DNA from 3 places in the Mesorhizobium sp. WSM4850 genome. Region 3 is predicted to be linked to each of the others. Evidence: predicted binding sites of a transcription regulator. Region 3 holds the regulator's gene; each other region holds the start of a gene.
The links. The regulator LexA, encoded in region 3, represses DNA repair genes until DNA is damaged. The targets are predictions, from matches to a motif close to TGTTCNNNNTGTGTTCNG.
Positions count from the first base shown of each region.

Region 1 (5,377 bases), on a different contig from region 3:
GGCGCGCTCGGGCAGATGACTCTCGACGGCAACCGGTTTCAAAACCGCGCTGTCGCCGAGCCGGGCGCGGATGCGGTCGGCGAAAAGGGCGATGTCGGCGCCGTCATCGCGCGTCTCGCCGGTCAGATCCGCCTGCTGCATGTCGAAGGCCGCGGCCGACAGCACCGAGAGGCGCACGAGATCGAAGCCATAGCCGGCATCGATGTCCTGTTCGAGCGCGGCAAGCCTCTCGTGGAACAATTTCTGGATCAGCAACGGCTCGCGCAACGGCCGCGAGGTGCCGACGGCGATGCGGCTGACGGCGCCGTCGACGCGGAAAAGCAGCAGCGCCAGCCTTCTTGCGCCCTCGCCGCGGCGCTCGAGGTCCGCCTTCAATGTCGTCGCCAGCATTTTCACCAGCCGCTCTATTTCGTCGGTCAGCATGATCGGTTCGGCGAGATGGCGTTCGACCGAAAGCGGCGCCACCGGCAGGCGCGGCGACACCGCCTCGTCGAGGCGGCCGAGCGCCTGGTCGAGACGCAAAAGCAGCGATCTGCCGAAGCGGCGGGCGAGCGGCGCGCGCGGTGCTGCCATGACGGCGCCCGCCGTGCGCAGGCCGACGCTTTCCAGGCTGGCGCGGATGTCAGGCTCGATGCGCAGCGCCGCCAGCGGCAAGGGCGCGAGAAGCGCTTCCTCCTCGCCACCGGGGACGATGCGATCACCAGAAAACCGCGCTGCCGCCCAGGCTGCACCTGGTGTGGCGGCAAGGCCGGCGCGGACATCGAAACCCTGATGGAAAAAGCGCGACAGGATGTCGTCCAGCATCGCCCGTTCGCCGCCGAAAAGATGGGTGCAGCCGGTGACGTCGAGGAACAGGCCATCGGCTGCGTCGATCGCCACCAGCGGAGTGTAGCGGTCGCACCAGTCGGCGAGGCTTTCGAGCAGGCGGCGGTCGGCCTCGGGATCGGCTTCCACGACGTCGATCGACGGATGCATGGCGCGCGCGTCGGCTATGCCCATGCCGCGCTTCAGATGAAGCGCCTCAGCCCGCTCGTCGAGGGCGGCGATGCGCTGCGCGTTCGCCTGGCGATGGCTGATCACCAGCGGCAGGTGATCCGACGGCCGCGAACGCCAGGACCGCCCCAGACGCTGGCGCAGGATCCTTTCCGCGGCGAGATGCGGAAACCACAGGGACAGGATTCGCTGCCCGTTCTTGCCGTCTTTCCCCGGCCCTTCTTTCCTCGAAACTGCGTTCATCGGGGTTCCACTCCAGTGTGAATTGTCCTGGCAAGGCGGTGCGGCTCTTGCCGATGCTGACGGTGAAGGCGGGACGGCCGATCGAGCCGGCGAGCGGCCCGGCGATCGTCTGGCGTGGTGCCGACGGCGCCGCCGACAGGACGAGGCGGACGGGTGCCGCCGTCGGCTCGGGTTCGCCGGCCTGGCGCAGCAAAAACACCGGCCGGCCGGCGCTCTGTGCCCGGGCGTGCAGCCGCCGCGTCGCGGTGAGGTCCAGCCGCTGCGGACTGCCGCGGATTTCGAGGATGACGGCGGCGAGCGCCGTCATCCGGGCGGCCTCCTCGGCGGTCCACAGCGCATCGAGGAGCCTTGGCGCCTCGGAAAACAGCAATTGCTCCGGCTCGATGCCGAAAAGGCGATGAAGTCCTGTGGCATAGGGGAAGCCGGCCTCGCGGAAGATTTCCGCGGTGCCGATCCACAGGACCGGCAGTCGCGGCCCCTGTTTGAGGATCAGGCTGACGAGCGACAGGGCGAAGCCGGCGACGGCCCCGGCATCGCGGGTCGCGGCGCCATGGATCTCGCTCAGCGCCGCCTTCGGCAGGCCGCCGCCGAGCGCAGTATCGAGATCTTCGGCGCCGGTGCGCAGAAACGCATCGGGCGGCGCCACGGCGAGGCCGCGGCGGACGATTGTCAGATTTTTGGGCGTGATTTTTTTGGGCGTGACATCAGCTGTTGGATCCCCGGGAGTGACATCAGCTGTTGGATTCCGGGGCGCATCAACGGGGGCTGCGGCCGGCGCCTGCAGGCGCTCGGGCAGCGTTCCCTCGATCTTCGCGATCTGGCGGCGCAGGGCAAAAACAGTCTCCCGCGCCACGGCGCTTGTCGCCATGACGGTCAGCTTCCACTCACAATTGTTCCTGTTATGTTCTAATAGATTCCAGAGGGCGGCCGAAGAGTCAAGCGGAGTCATGGGCGCAGTCATGGGGAATTTATTCCTGCCGCGCGTGGACGGCAACCCGGCCAATTGCCGAGTCCGGCGCGAAAGCCTATATGCCGGGATCAGAAGGACAAAGCATGGCCCGCATCTACAAAACCCGTACCTGGCACGACGAGCTTTCGCCGTCGATGGAGGAAATGGAGTTCCTGGCGCTAGAAGCTTACGCCCATCTGCCGGAGGAGTTTCGCAAGCTGACCGGCGAGATCGTCATCCAGATCGCCGAATTCCCGACCGACGAAATCATGGACGACCTGTCGCTGGAAACGCCTTTCGACCTGCTCGGCCTGTTCGAGGGGCGCGGCATCGCCGAGCGCTGGAATCCGCAGACCGGCGAGGGGCCGAACCGCGTCACGCTCTACCGCCGCGCCATCCTCGATTACTGGGCCGAGAACGAGGAGACGCTGGGCGACATCGTCACCCATGTGCTGATCCACGAGATCGGCCACCATTTCGGCCTGTCGGACGACGATATGGAGCGGATCGAAGAGGCGGCCGAGTAGGCTGTGCTGATATTAAGGTGATGCCGGCCTGCGAACGGCAGTTCCCTGCGCTTCCGGTGCTCACACCCAAAAGTACGCTCCGCTCCGGTTCTCGGAAACTACCCAGTCTGGTCGCTTCGCGCCCGTCTTCGACTCCGGCGCGGCCTGACCTGAATCTCAACACACCCTGCGTCGAGCTTTGCAAATCTACCAATCGCTGAGCTTGGTGTCGGGCCCGTATTCCTGGCCCTCGACATCCTTCACCACGGCCTGGCCGCAGCGCATGACCTTGGTCTGCTTGTCGTAGGAATAGGTCGGCGAGCCGAACAGGTGCCAGCCCTTGTTCAGCGCTGCCGTCACCTTGTGGCAGAAGCTGGAATCGTCCGGGCCGGACAGAAAGCGGTAGAGTTTCATTTTTCATTCCTGTGGTGGGTTGCGATCATGTCCCGCTGGCGCTGGCGGCCGCCTTCGCCAGCAGTTTCTCGGCCTGCGCCAGATGCAGCCGCTCGAGCATTTTTCCGTTCAGCGCAATGACTTGCCTGCCGGCATTTTCGGCAAGCGCGAAGGCCTCCTTGACCGCACGCGCCTCGGCCACGGCTTCGGCAGATGGTGCAAAGGCGCGGTTTGCGGCATCGATCTGGGCCGGGTGGATCAGCGATTTGCCGTCGAACCCCATGGCGGCTGCTTCCGTGCATTCGCGCGCAAAAGCGTCCAGATCACGAAAATCGTTGAAGACACCGTCAAGCAGGTCGAGGCCACCGGCGCGTGCTGCGAGCACCATCTGCATCAGCCATGGCGTGAGATAGCGCCGGTCGGGCGTAGCGAGAATGCCGGTGTCCTTGACCAGGTCGTTCGTTCCGGCAACGAAACAGACCAGCCGCGAGGCCGGATCGCGGCCAAGCTCGGCAATCGGGCCGATGTTGAGCAGCGCCTTGGGCGTCTCGATCATCGCCCACAGCTTCACCGCGTCGGGTGAAAAATTGTCGTCGAGGACGTCGCCGGCTTCCAGGACGTCGCGCGGCGTGTCGACCTTGGGCAGCAGGATGGCGTCGGGCTCGCAGCTTGCCGCCGCCAGCAAGTCCTTGGCGCCCCATTCGCTGGAGAGCGGGTTGATGCGCACGATCATCTCGCAGCGTAGGCCGGGGCGGTTGGCGAAGATGCCGGCCAGTTTTTCGCGCGCAAAAACCTTGTCGGCCGGGGCGACGGCATCTTCGAGATCGATGATGACGGCATCGCAGGCCAGCGACGAGATCTTGGCCAGCGCCTTGTCGTTCGAGGCCGGGACGTAAAGCACCGAGCGGCGCGGGCGGCAGGTTTCAGTCATGCCTGATCTATGCCGCCTGGAGGCGATCGAAGCAAGCACACAGGGCAATCGCTTCGGGCAGTCATAGCTTGCATTGGATGCAAGCCAATCATCGAAGTTGGCGCCGCCCCTCATCGCCCTGCCGGGCACTTCTCCCCGTATAGGGACGGGGAGAAGTGGTTGGCGCAGCCTCGACGCCATTCTTGCAACGCTGGTGATTGGCGAAACCGGCGATGAGAGCACCCTCTCCCCGTCACTATACGGGGAGAGGATGCCGGCAGGCAGGTGAGGGGCAGCGCAAGCGCCCGGAAAGGGGTGACGGGGCGGATTCAAAGCTGAAGTGATTCCTGACCCTGCACAAAAACTGCACAACATTGCGGAAAATCTCCTCGGACCCGCCTCGCTGCCTGCATCTCGGCCGGCGAAAAGGGCGCATGCAAGAGCGCGAAAAGCCCCGTTGGTCCCTACCCCTCCGCGATGACGTTTGCTGGCTCATCGATCCGCCGCGTTCGGCGACTCTCTTTCCCTTCATCCGCAAATCTCCGCCCCCCGGCCGGATCAAAGCCGCTGAGAAAACCCGATCATGACGTCGCTGCTTACCGCCGCGCCGGGCACTTGCGCGCGCTTCGGCGTTGCCGTCCTGCTTGCCGCGCTGGCCGATTTCTTCTTCTATGGACAGCCGGTCGGCATCACGCTCTTCCTGTTCGGCATGACGCTGGCCGCCGCGGCCGTGGCGCTCCAGCCGTCGGCGCTCGGCGCCGGCCGGGCCTGGTTCAAACCCGTTGCCCTGCTTGTCGGGCTACTGCCGTTCCTTGAAAATGTCAGCGCGCTGTCCGTCGCGATCGGGCTTGCGGCGCTGGCCGTCTTTACGCTTTCGCTGGTCGGGCGGCTGCGGCGCGGATTTGCCCGCATTGCCGGCCAGGTCGCGCTGTTCCTGCTCGCAGCGCCGTTTCGGTTCGTCCACGATTTCGTCCGCTGGCGCAAGGCGGCGCGGCGGCTTGGCCGGCGGCGCATCGGCTTCGCGGCGATCGCCGTCTGGATCATGCCGCTGACCCTGGGCGCAGTGTTTCTGGCGCTGTTCGGCGCCGCCAATCCGGTTATCGAATACTGGCTGTCGCTGATCGATCTCCACGCACTGCTCGACCTCATCCAGCTGCCGCGGCTGGCCTTCTGGCTGGTCGTGCTTGCCGGCGTCTGGGCTTTTTTGCGCCCGCGCCTGCCGCGCTTCTTGCGCCGCATTGCGCGTCGGGTGACACCTGTCCCTGTCAGCGCGGTGACGACGACGACAAACCCCGCCAGAGCGATCGAGGACATCATCTTCGGCATGGCCGCCATCCTTCGTGCGCTGGTCATCTTCAACATCCTGTTCGCGATGCAGACCGC
Region 1 is NZ_JBVVPV010000043.1:20,474-25,850, reverse strand. Features, by position in the region: gene AC0L2Z_RS28545 (DUF6504 family protein) at 1-1,080, opposite strand, end outside; gene AC0L2Z_RS28540 (ImuA family protein) at 1,022-2,104, opposite strand; gene AC0L2Z_RS28535 (metallopeptidase family protein) at 2,290-2,712, shown strand; gene AC0L2Z_RS28530 (DUF1737 domain-containing protein) at 2,899-3,105, opposite strand; gene AC0L2Z_RS28525 (HpcH/HpaI aldolase/citrate lyase family protein) at 3,131-4,015, opposite strand; gene AC0L2Z_RS28520 (DUF4153 domain-containing protein) at 4,578-5,377, shown strand, end outside.
Region 1: the regulator LexA is predicted to act here: its motif matches at 2,128-2,145, upstream of AC0L2Z_RS28540 (ImuA family protein).

Region 2 (5,377 bases), on a different contig from region 3:
CCATTGATGACAGCGTCCTTCTCCCCGTCACTATACGGGGAGAAGTGCCCGGCAGGGCGATGAGGGGCGGCGCGACTTTTTCCAGTTAAGCAGATGTATTGACGAACACTGCCGCCAGCGGCGAACGCGCCACCACCGGCGACGACTGGATGATTGCGGTGTTGGTCATCGCAAACGGAATGATGCGGTCGATCACCCGTTCGAGTTCGGCCACCGAACCGACATGCGCCAGCGCGATGAAACAGTCCTCGCCGGTCACCCGATCGCACTGGGCGATTTCCGGCAAGTCGCGGATGATCTCGGCGACCGCAGCCAACTGCCCGGGCACCGGCCTGATCCGCAGCCATGCCGACAGCTTCATGCCGAGCGCTGCCGGGTTGATCCGCACAGTATAGGCCTCGATCACGCCGCTCTCCTGCAGCCGCTTGATGCGCTCGGCCACGCTCGGCGCCGACAGGCCGACCGAGCGCGCCAGTTCGGCGGTGCTGGTGCGCGCATCCTTTTCCAGCAGGCGCAGGATTTTCAGATCCGCCGCATCCAGATCAGCATTTTCGTTTCGAATACGTTTCAGGAAAAACTCCTTGTTTCTGGAAAATAAATGGTCTCTTTGGTTGGCCATTGCCCATGTAAACAGGTAAATCTGCCTGCGATAATGATCCTATGGATGATCAAGCGCAAGCCCCAGCTGCTATCCCTGCCCTCGCCGGCCCTGTCTTTGGCAGGCTGGCGACATCGCTGCCGCCGCATGTCTGGTTCGGTGTCAGCGCTGTGTTTCATTATCTCGGGCCGGCTTTCGCCGTGCTGCTTTTCCCGCATGTCGGCGTGCTCGGCATGGCCTGGCTGCGCATAGTTACGGCCGCCCTTGTCTTCGCGCCGCTGACCCGGCCGTGGACGGCCTTCGCCCGCGCCGACCGGCCGACACGGCTGCTGCTTCTCGGTTTCGGCGCTTGCCTCGGCGTGATGAATTGCTCCTTTTACCTGGCACTCTACCGCTTGCCGATCTCGCTGGTCGCGGCGATCGAATTCGTCGGCACCATCGGCGTTGCGCTGGTCGGCGTCAGAAGCCCGCGCAATTTCGCAGCGCTTGCCGTTGCCGTTATCGGCACCTTGCTGCTGATCGACGTCAAATGGTCAAGCGACCCGATTGGCCTGTTCTGGGCCTTCCTCAACGGCGCGCTGTTCGTCGGCTACATCGTGCTTGGCCATCGCGTTTCCCGCGCCGGCGCTGGCGAGGGCATCGCCGGACTGGGCGCAGCCATGGCGGTCGCCTTTCTCATCGTGCTGCCGATCGGCTTCACCGATGCGCTGCCGGCTTTCTCGGCGCCGCCACTGCTCATCGCCGCCATCGGCGTCGGCATCTGCTCCTCGGTCATCCCCTATATCTGCGACCAGCTTGCCATGTCGCGGCTGCCGCGATCGAGCTTCGCGCTGATGCTGTCGTTGCTGCCGGTCACCGCCACGCTGATCGGCGTCATTGTGCTCCGCCAGATACCCAGCCTTACCGATTGCATCGGCATCGCGCTGGTAGTGGCCGGCGTCGCTTTTCACAAACCGGCAAATGCCTGATCAGGCAAGCTTCTCCTTGAGAAAGGCGATCGTCCGGCCCCAGGCGAGGTCCGCCGCGTTCTTGTCGTAGCGAGCCGCCGACGTGTCATTGTTGAAGGCATGATTGGCGCCTTCATAGACATGGATCGTGTACTCGACTTCGGCTGCATCGAGCTCCTTCCTGAAGGCGTCGATACCGGCATTGATGCGGGTGTCGAGCCCGGCATAATGCAGCAGCAGCGCCGCCTTGATCTTCGGCACATCCTCGGCCTTCGGCTGCATGCCGTAATAGGCGACAGCGGCAGCCAGATCCGGCGCATTGGCAGCCAGTGTGTTCACCGTGGCGCCGCCCCAGCAGAAGCCGACCGCGCCGACCTTGCCGTTGCCATCCTCGCTGCCCCTAAGGAAAGCGACCGTTGCGACCGCATTGGCAGTGGTTTGCGCCGGATCGAGCTTGGAAAACTGCTCGCGCGCCTTGTCTTCGTCGGCCGGCGTGCCGCCGAGCGGCGACAGGAAATCCGGGGCGAGCACAACGAAGCCTTCCAGCGCCACGCGCCGCGTCACATCGCGTATATGCGGGTTGAGCCCCCTGTTCTCATGCACGACGATGACGGTGCCGAGCTTGCCGGACTGGCCGGCCGGCTTGACCAGATAGCCCTTCACCTCGCCACCGCTGCCGGGATAGCTGATGTCCTCGCCGGTCACGCGTGAATCGTCCTCGGCAACAATCGCCGCTCGGGCTGAATTCGCCGCCAGCAGCGGTGCGATTGCGGCGGCCGCCGCACCTGATCCGGCAAGCCTGGTCAATTGTTCCATGAAGCGCCGCCGGTCGAGCGTCAGATGCGTGTATTCGTCATACGCGTCGATCATAGCCTGGGTAATGGCGGGTCTGTTGACGGCGGGGTTGGCAGGGCTCGGTTTTGTCATGGCGCTCTCCTCGGCTTCGGGAACATGTCCGCCGCGCAAGATAGGGTAGAAGCCCGCACGGTCCAGTCACGGATCGGTGAGGCGCTGCTGACGCGAGTGCAGGTCCGCCAGACCGGCGGCTGGTCCAGGATGATACTCCTTCCGACAGGTGCGCTCCGCGGCGCGCCCATGGGCAACCGCGCATTTGCGTCCCACTTTCTCCGACCCGCCGTGCCTGTCGAGCAGGCCGGCGCTATGGCTGGCGTGCCATAGGATTTGCAACTCCCCCGGCTGGACAGAGAACAAAACGGAGACACTTCTGGCCTTTCGCTGCCGAATCACTACATTCGGGGGAGATGTCCGGCTTTTCGGAAGATATGCCTTTTTTTGATGAACCGAACGCGCGGCCCGTGGCCCCGTCGGGCATTGCTGCGCGCGCCATGGCTGCCCGCAGCGGCCATGCCAATGCGCCCGATTATCTGAACGGGCTCAACCCCGAGCAGCGGCTGGCGGTGGAAACCACCGAGGGTCCGGTGCTGGTGCTGGCCGGCGCCGGCACCGGCAAGACGCGCGTCTTGACCACTCGCATCGCCCACATCCTCGCCACCGGTAAGGCTTTCCCGTCCCAGATCCTCGCCGTCACCTTCACCAACAAGGCTGCGCGCGAGATGAAGCAGCGCATCGGCCTGCTGATCGGCGAAGGCAATGTTGAGGGCATGCCGTGGCTCGGCACCTTCCACTCGATTGGCGTGAAGCTGCTTCGCAGACACGCCGAGCTTGCCGGGCTCAAATCCGACTTCACCATTCTCGACACCGACGACGTCGTGCGCCTGATCAAGCAGCTCATCCAGGCCGAAGGGCTGGACGACAAGCGCTGGCCGGCCAAGCAGTTCGCCCAGATGATCGACGGCTGGAAGAACAAGGGCTTTGGCCCTGCCGAGATTGCCGAGGGCGACGCCCGCGCCTTCGCCAACGGCAAGGGGCGTGAACTCTACAAGGCTTATCAGGAGCGGCTGAAGACGCTGAACGCCTGCGACTTCGGCGATCTCCTGTGCCACCCGATCCGTATCTTCCGCGCCAATCCGGACGTGCTGAAGGAATACCACAAGCGCTTCCGCTACATCCTCGTCGACGAGTACCAGGACACCAACACCGCCCAATACATGTGGCTGCGGCTGCTGGCGCAGCGGCCGGATGCCGGACGAGCTTCAACATCAACAGGTTTGCGAACGGCCGAAGGCCGCAAGCCCGACCGGGCGTCCGAGCCGTTGCGAGGTCCCTCCCGCGACGCCGAAGGCGCGCAAAAAGGGGGGGTCGGGCCCGCGCCGGCAGGCGCGGAACAGCCCGTGAGCGAAAATAAAGTCAACATCTGCTGCGTCGGCGACGACGACCAGTCGATCTATGGCTGGCGCGGGGCCGAAGTCGACAACATCCTTCGCTTCGACAAGGATTTCCCCGGCGCCACGATCATCCGGCTGGAACGCAACTACCGCTCCACCGCGCACATCCTCGGCACCGCCTCCCACCTCATCGCCCACAATGAAAGCCGCTTCGGCAAGACGCTGTTCACCGAAAAGATCGCCGAGGACGACGAGAAGGTGCATGTCCATGCCGCCTGGGATTCCGAGGAAGAGGCCCGCGCCGTTGGCGAAACCATCGAGGCCTACCAGCGGCAGAAGCACAATCTCAACGACATGGCCATTCTTGTCCGCGCGTCCTTCCAGATGCGCGAGTTCGAGGACCGCTTCGTCACCCTTGGCCTCAACTACCGCGTCATCGGCGGCCCGCGCTTTTACGAGCGCCTCGAAATCCGCGACGCCCTGGCCTTCTTCCGCGTCGTAGCGCAAGGCGCAGACGACCTCGCCTTCGAGCGCATTGTCAACGTGCCGAAGCGCGGGCTGGGCGAAGCCACCATCCGCCAGATCCATGACACCGCCAGGGCGCTGCGCATCCCGATGCTGGAGGCTGCGGAAAAACTCGCTGAGAGCGACGAGCTGAAGCCAAAGCCGCGCGCAGCGCTGCGCGAAGTCGCCGCCAATTTCGAGCGCTGGCAGAAGGCGCTGGAGACCACGCCGCACACCGAGCTGGCCGAGACCATCCTGGAGGAGAGCGGCTACACCGACATGTGGAAGAACGACCGCTCGGTAGAAGCGCCCGGCCGGCTGGAAAACCTCAAGGAACTGATCCGCTCCATGGAGGAGTACGAATCGCTGCGCTCCTTCCTCGAACATGTAGCGCTGGTGATGGACGCCGAGCAGAACGCCGAGCTCGACGCCGTCAACATCATGACGCTGCATTCGGCCAAGGGCCTCGAATTCGAGACGGTTTTTCTGCCCGGCTGGGAGGAAGGACTGTTCCCGCATCAGCGCGCGCTCGACGAGGGCGGCCGCTCCGGGCTCGAGGAAGAGCGGCGGCTGGCCTATGTCGGGCTGACCCGCGCCAAGAAGAACCTGCATTTGTGGTTCGTCTCCAACCGCCGCATCCACGGCCTGTGGCAATCGACGATCCCGTCGCGCTTCCTCGATGAATTGCCGGAAGCCCATGTCGAGGTCGCCGAGAGCGGCAACTCCTATGGCGGCTACGGCAATGCCTATGGCGGCGGCTCCTTCGCCTCCGGACGAGGCGGCCAGGCGGCAGGACGGCAGAATCCTTACGGCGCTTCGCGCTTCGACAATGTCGGCGCAGAAAAATCCGGCGCCTTCTCTAGCACCTATGCAACGCCGGGCTGGCAGCGCGCGCAGCAGAACCGCACCGAGGCGACCGACCGCAACTGGGGCTCCCGCTCCGGCCACCAGGTCGAGCGCATCGGCTATGGCGAGACCGACAGTGGCTATGGCGCCGGCCGCACCTCGATCAAGGGCCGCACCATCGACGGCGAGCTGGTCGCCAAATCCGTCGCCGACACGCCATCCCCCTTCAATGTCGG
Region 2 is NZ_JBVVPV010000010.1:49,006-54,382, forward strand. Features, by position in the region: gene AC0L2Z_RS12910 (Lrp/AsnC family transcriptional regulator) at 86-619, opposite strand; gene AC0L2Z_RS12915 (EamA family transporter) at 661-1,566, shown strand; gene AC0L2Z_RS12920 (dienelactone hydrolase family protein) at 1,567-2,472, opposite strand; gene AC0L2Z_RS12925 (ATP-dependent helicase) at 2,808-5,377, shown strand, end outside.
Region 2: the regulator LexA is predicted to act here: its motif matches at 2,750-2,767, upstream of AC0L2Z_RS12925 (ATP-dependent helicase).

Region 3 (5,377 bases):
TTGGGGAAGCGGACTTCGCCCTGCACGCGGTCATGTACCACCGTCTCGCCTTCGGCCGGCGCCTTGATGCGGATCGCGCCCCTGGCGCCAACCGGTGCCTCTGACGGGTCGCGGTCGCGCCAGCGGCCGTCATAGCGGGGAGGCAAGCCCTTGGCCCGCGCACTCTCGCGCATCGCCTCCAGCTCGGCCGGCGTCGCATAGCAGTAATAGGCTTTGCCGAGGCGCACCAGCTCCTCGGCAACCGCGCGGTGGCGCGGCGCGCGCTCGAACTGGGATACCGGTTCGCCGTCCCAGGTGAGGCCGAGCCAGGAGAGCCCATCGAGGATGGCAGCGGTTGCCGCATCGGTCGAACGCTCGCGATCGGTGTCCTCGATGCGCAGCAGCATCTTGCCGCCAGTGTGTTTCGCATACAGCCAATTGAACAGCGCCGTGCGCGCCCCGCCAATATGCAGGAATCCGGTGGGCGAAGGGGCAAAACGGGTGACGACCTTGTCGGACATGGAACTCCTGGGCAAGCGCAGAAAACGGATGTGGTGCGCGGACTTTCGCGCGTCGCGCGTTCATGTAGCATAGGAGGTCAAGGGCGCAAGGGGCGAACCCTATGGCTGGACCAGGCCGCGGCGTGGACGAGAGCGAGGGCGCGACCGCAAGCGTCAGCGAACGATCGCTGTTTGCCGACGTTCCTCGCACTGAGTCGCTACCCGTTTCGCTGCCTGCGTCGCCGCTGAGCATCCAACCTCTTTCGCCGGATCGCCCGGCGCCGATACCGGCTTCAGCACCCGGCCCTGTCATTCGTTTTCGCCGACAGCTCAGCCATCTTTCACCATCCGGTGTCCGCAACAGCGTGGCCGCGGCAGCCGGCCTGGAACTCGACCGGGGCGTCGCCTTCCTGCTGGTGCCGGTTTTCCTGGCATGCGGGGTGATCGTCTATTTTTCGCTTGCCGTCGAACCGGACTTTGCCCAGCCCATCGCCGTCGTGGTCCTTACGGCATTGTGTGCGGCCGTCACGCGCTCACGCCGCAAAACGCACCTGTGCTTCATGGCAGCGTTGCTGTGCGCGCTTGGTGTGCTCGCCGCCAAGGTTGAAACCTGGCGCGCCGGAACGAAGATGCTCGGTTCGGAAATCCAGACCCGGCTGACCGGCCGTGTCGTCAGGCTCGACCAGATGGCGAACGGCCGGATCAGGCTGACCATCGATGTGATGTCGACCGCCCGGCCGACACTGCGTTATGCACCCGAACGTGTCAGGGTGTCGGCACGCAAGATTCCCGCTGAGATGACCGCAGGCTCGGTGGCAACCGGCTATGTGAGGCTTCTGCCTCCGACTGGCCCGGTCAGACCGGACAGCTTTGACTTTTCCTTTGACAGCTATTTCGCCGGTATCGGTGCCAGTGGCTTTTTCCTCGGCAGTCCAAAGATCGTCGTCTCCGAAGATGCACCGTTAACCGCACGCCTTTCTTCGTCGATCGAGAAGGCGCGCGAATCCATCGCCGACCATATCAGGGACAGCATCGGTGGTGCCGAGGGGGAGATTGCCGCTGCGCTGATCGTCGGCGTGCGTGCCGGCATCCCCGAAGAGATAAACGAATCGATGCGGCGCACCGGCATCTACCACATCATCTCCATTTCCGGCCTGCATATGGCGCTTGTCGCCGGCACCGTCATGGGATTGCTGCGCGGCGCCTTTGCGCTGTTTCCCGACTTTTCGTCGCGCCGGCCGGTCAAAAAATATGCGGCTGCTGCCGCACTCGTCTCCATCGCTGCCTATCTGATCTTTTCCGGTATCGTGGTCGCGGCTGAACGCAGCTTCATCATGCTGGCGGTAATGCTTGTCGCCGTGCTGTTCGACCGGGCGGCACTCACCATGCGCAACCTGGCGATTTCGGCCATCGCCGTTATCGTCGTGTCGCCGCACGAGGTGGTCGGCGCAAGCTTCCAGATGTCGTTCGCCGCGACTGCGGCTCTCGTGGGCGCCTATGCCGGTTGGTCCGACTATCGTGCCGACAAGGCCAAGGCGCCGCGACAGCGACGGTCACCGGTCGCTTTCGTCACGCGCAAGCTCGTCGCCGGGGCAGGCACCATCGCAATGACCTCCATCATTGCCGGCAGCGCCACCGCGCTCTTCGCCATCTGGCACTTCCAGCGCGTCTCGCCGCTCAGCCTGTTCGCCAATCTGGCCGTCATGCCGATCGTCACGATCGTCATGTTCCTGGCGGTCCTCAGCGCCTTGGCAATGCCTTTCGGCCTCGACGGCCCTTTCCTCTACATGATGGGCAAGGGCCTGACGGCGATGATTGCAATTTCGGGATGGATCTCGGAGCGTTCGCCCGTCGATGCAGTCGGCCTGATTTCGTTGCAATCGGTTCTGCTGGTGACGGTCGCCTTAGTCATCGCCACGATGGCGACGACATGGCTGCGGCTTGCGGCACTTCCCTTTGCGCTCGCCGGCCTGCTGACGATTTCCGAGACGCGCATCCCCGACGTGCTGATCTCGGAGGATGCGCATCTGGTGGCGCTGCCGATCGGCGGCGGCGAACTTGCCGTCAACCGGATGCGTTCGAACGAATTCACCACCGACAACTGGAAACATGCGCTGGTTTCAACAACGATCGTCGAGCCGGAGACATTCGAAAAAGGAGATGTGCGGTTCGACATCGCCGATCCGGCCGACCTGCCGCCGGGAGCGCCTTTCACCTGCACTGCCGGCCTGTGCCTGGCCCGGCATCCGTCCGGCGCGCTCATCGCGCTCGCCGACAACCGCAAAACCGCGCGGCCGGCCTGTGCCTTTGCGGATTTGATCGTCATCGACGATGCCACAGCCTATTACAAACCCTGCCGCAACCCGCTGGTTCTCGTCGTCACCAAACGGCAGCTCGCTCGCATGGGCAGTGCCGCCGTCTTCTTCGATCCGCTATCGGCGACAACGCGCGCAGAAATCCGTTTTGCCGTCAGACAGCCATATAGGCCCTGGCATGAGCAGCGGCGATTTTCGCGCGAGGCGAGGGGCCTGCCGCCATACCGCAGGGCCGAGAAACCCAGGAAGCCCGCCGTTCAGTAACGCCGGATCAATCCGACGAGCTTGCCCTGCACCTTGACCCGGTCCGGCCCGAAGATGCGCGTCTCGTAGGCCGGATTGGCGGCTTCCAGTGCGATAGAGGCACCTTTGCGGCGAAATCGCTTCAGCGTCGCTTCCTCCTCGTCGACCAGAGCGACAATGATCTCGCCAGGCTGGGCGGTGTCGGCGTTGCGGATGATGACCGTGTCGCCGTCGAAGATGCCGGCCTCGATCATCGAATCACCCTTGACCTCCAGCGCGTAGTGCGTGCCGCCGGTGATCATGTCCGGTGGCACCGAGATCGAATGCGTCTGGTGCTGGATGGCGTCGATCGGCACACCGGCAGCGATGCGGCCCATCACCGGTATGGAGACGGTGGCAACGACGTCGTCGTCATTGCCGGCAGCACGCATGCGCGAAGGCGCTGGCTTGATCTGGCGTCCGAGGCCGCCCTGGCCAAGGGAGCCTTGAATGACGCTCGGCGAGAATTTGCGCGCCGCATTGAGGCCCGGCGCGATCGAATCGGGCAGGCGCAGCACCTCCAGCGCGCGGGCGCGGTTGGGCAGGCGGCGAATGAAACCGCGTTCCTCCAGCGCCGTGATCAGCCGGTGGATCCCCGATTTGGAGGCGAGGTCGAGCGCTTCCTTCATCTCGTCGAACGAGGGCGGAATGCCGCTTTCCTTCAGCCGTTCGTGGATGAACATCAGCAGTTCATGTTGTTTGCGTGTCAGCATCGCGACCCCCAACAGAATCAGAAAAACAAACCCAGAACAAACACTATCTGTTCCAGTTGTGTTCCGCAACCATTTAAAGTTTAATGAATGTGTTGACGTTTTGTTCAGCGTAGCATCAGCACGCTGCAGGCGGCGCCCGCTGCGGCTGCGGGAGCGAATGGCTCGCGCACGACCAGTCCGTTGGCGTCGGCCAGCATTCTGAGCATCGAGGAATCCTGGATACTGAACGGCGTTGCCTCAAGCGTGCCAGCTTCTTCCTTCACCACCGCGCGTACATAGTCCTGCCTGAGATCGTTAGCCGGCATGGCGGCGCCGAGCCGCGCCTGACGCATGTCCTGGCGGAAGGCGCGGCCGCCGAGCCGCGCCAGCAGCGGCTTCAGAAAGAGCTGCGTGCAGACCAGGCTGGCCACCGGATTGCCAGGCAGGCCGATGCAGCGGATGGCGCCCAGCCGCCCGAACATCAGTGGCTTGCCGGGCCGCATGGCGATTTTCCAGAAATCGAGCGCCATGCCTTCGCCGGTCAGCACGTCATGGACGAGGTCATGGTCGCCGACCGAGGCGCCGCCCAGCGTGACGATGACGTCCGCGCCTGCGGCGACGGCTTTTGTCACCAGCGCGGCGATCGCGTCCTTGCGGTCGGCGGCGATGCCGAGATCGAGGGCGCTGGCGCCGACCGAGCGGGCCGCGGCGGCGACGCCATAGGCATTGGAGGAGATGATCTGGCCGGGGCCAAGGTCGCTGCCCGGCGGCAGCAATTCGTCGCCGGTGGCGATGATGGCGACCAGCGGCCGTTTCACCACGCGGACCTGCTGGTGGTTGGCCGACGCCGCCAGCGACAATGCCGCCGGATCAAACAGGCGGCCTTTCTCCAGCAGCATGTCGCCCTGCGAGAAATCGAGCCCGAGGCGGCGGATGTTGCGGCCTTCAACCGTCGGCGCGGTCACTTCGACCATGCCGCCGCCGAGGTCGCGGACATTCTCCTGGATGACGATGGTGTCGGCGCCTCCGGGAAGCGGCGCGCCGGTGAAGATGCGCACGGCCTGCGCCGGGCCGACTGTCCCGGCAAAGCCGCGTCCGGCCGGCGCCATGCCGATCACCGAAAGTCTCGCGGGCACGGAGGCGACATCGTCGGCCCGCACGGCATAGCCGTCCATGGCCGACGCGTTGAATGGCGGCTGGGTGCGGAGCGCGATGAGCGGCTCCGCCAGCACGCGGTCGGCGGCATCCATCAGGGCGACGCTTTCAGCCTGCAAGGGCGCAGCATCCGCAAGCAGGTGCTCGAGCGCCTCGGCGACCGCAAGCAGCGCCATTATTGGCCTGCCCCCTGGGCATCCGCCTTGTAGTCGCCGGATTTGCCGCCGGTCTTTTCCACCAGCCTGATGCCGGAGATGGCCATGCCGCGATCGACCGCCTTGGCCATATCATAGATGGTCAGGCAGGCGACCGAGACGGCGGTCAGCGCTTCCATCTCGACGCCGGTCTTGCCGGTGACGCGGGCCAGCGCCGTGACCTTCAGGCCGGGCAGCTTCGCGTCAGGTTCGATGTCTACCGATATCTTGGTCAACAGCAGCGGATGGCAGAGCGGGAT
Region 3 is NZ_JBVVPV010000032.1:69,348-74,724, reverse strand. Features, by position in the region: gene gltX (glutamate--tRNA ligase) at 1-500, opposite strand, end outside; gene AC0L2Z_RS24880 (ComEC/Rec2 family competence protein) at 602-3,058, shown strand; gene lexA (transcriptional repressor LexA) at 3,052-3,789, opposite strand; gene AC0L2Z_RS24870 (molybdopterin molybdotransferase MoeA) at 3,894-5,099, opposite strand; gene moaC (cyclic pyranopterin monophosphate synthase MoaC) at 5,099-5,377, opposite strand, start outside.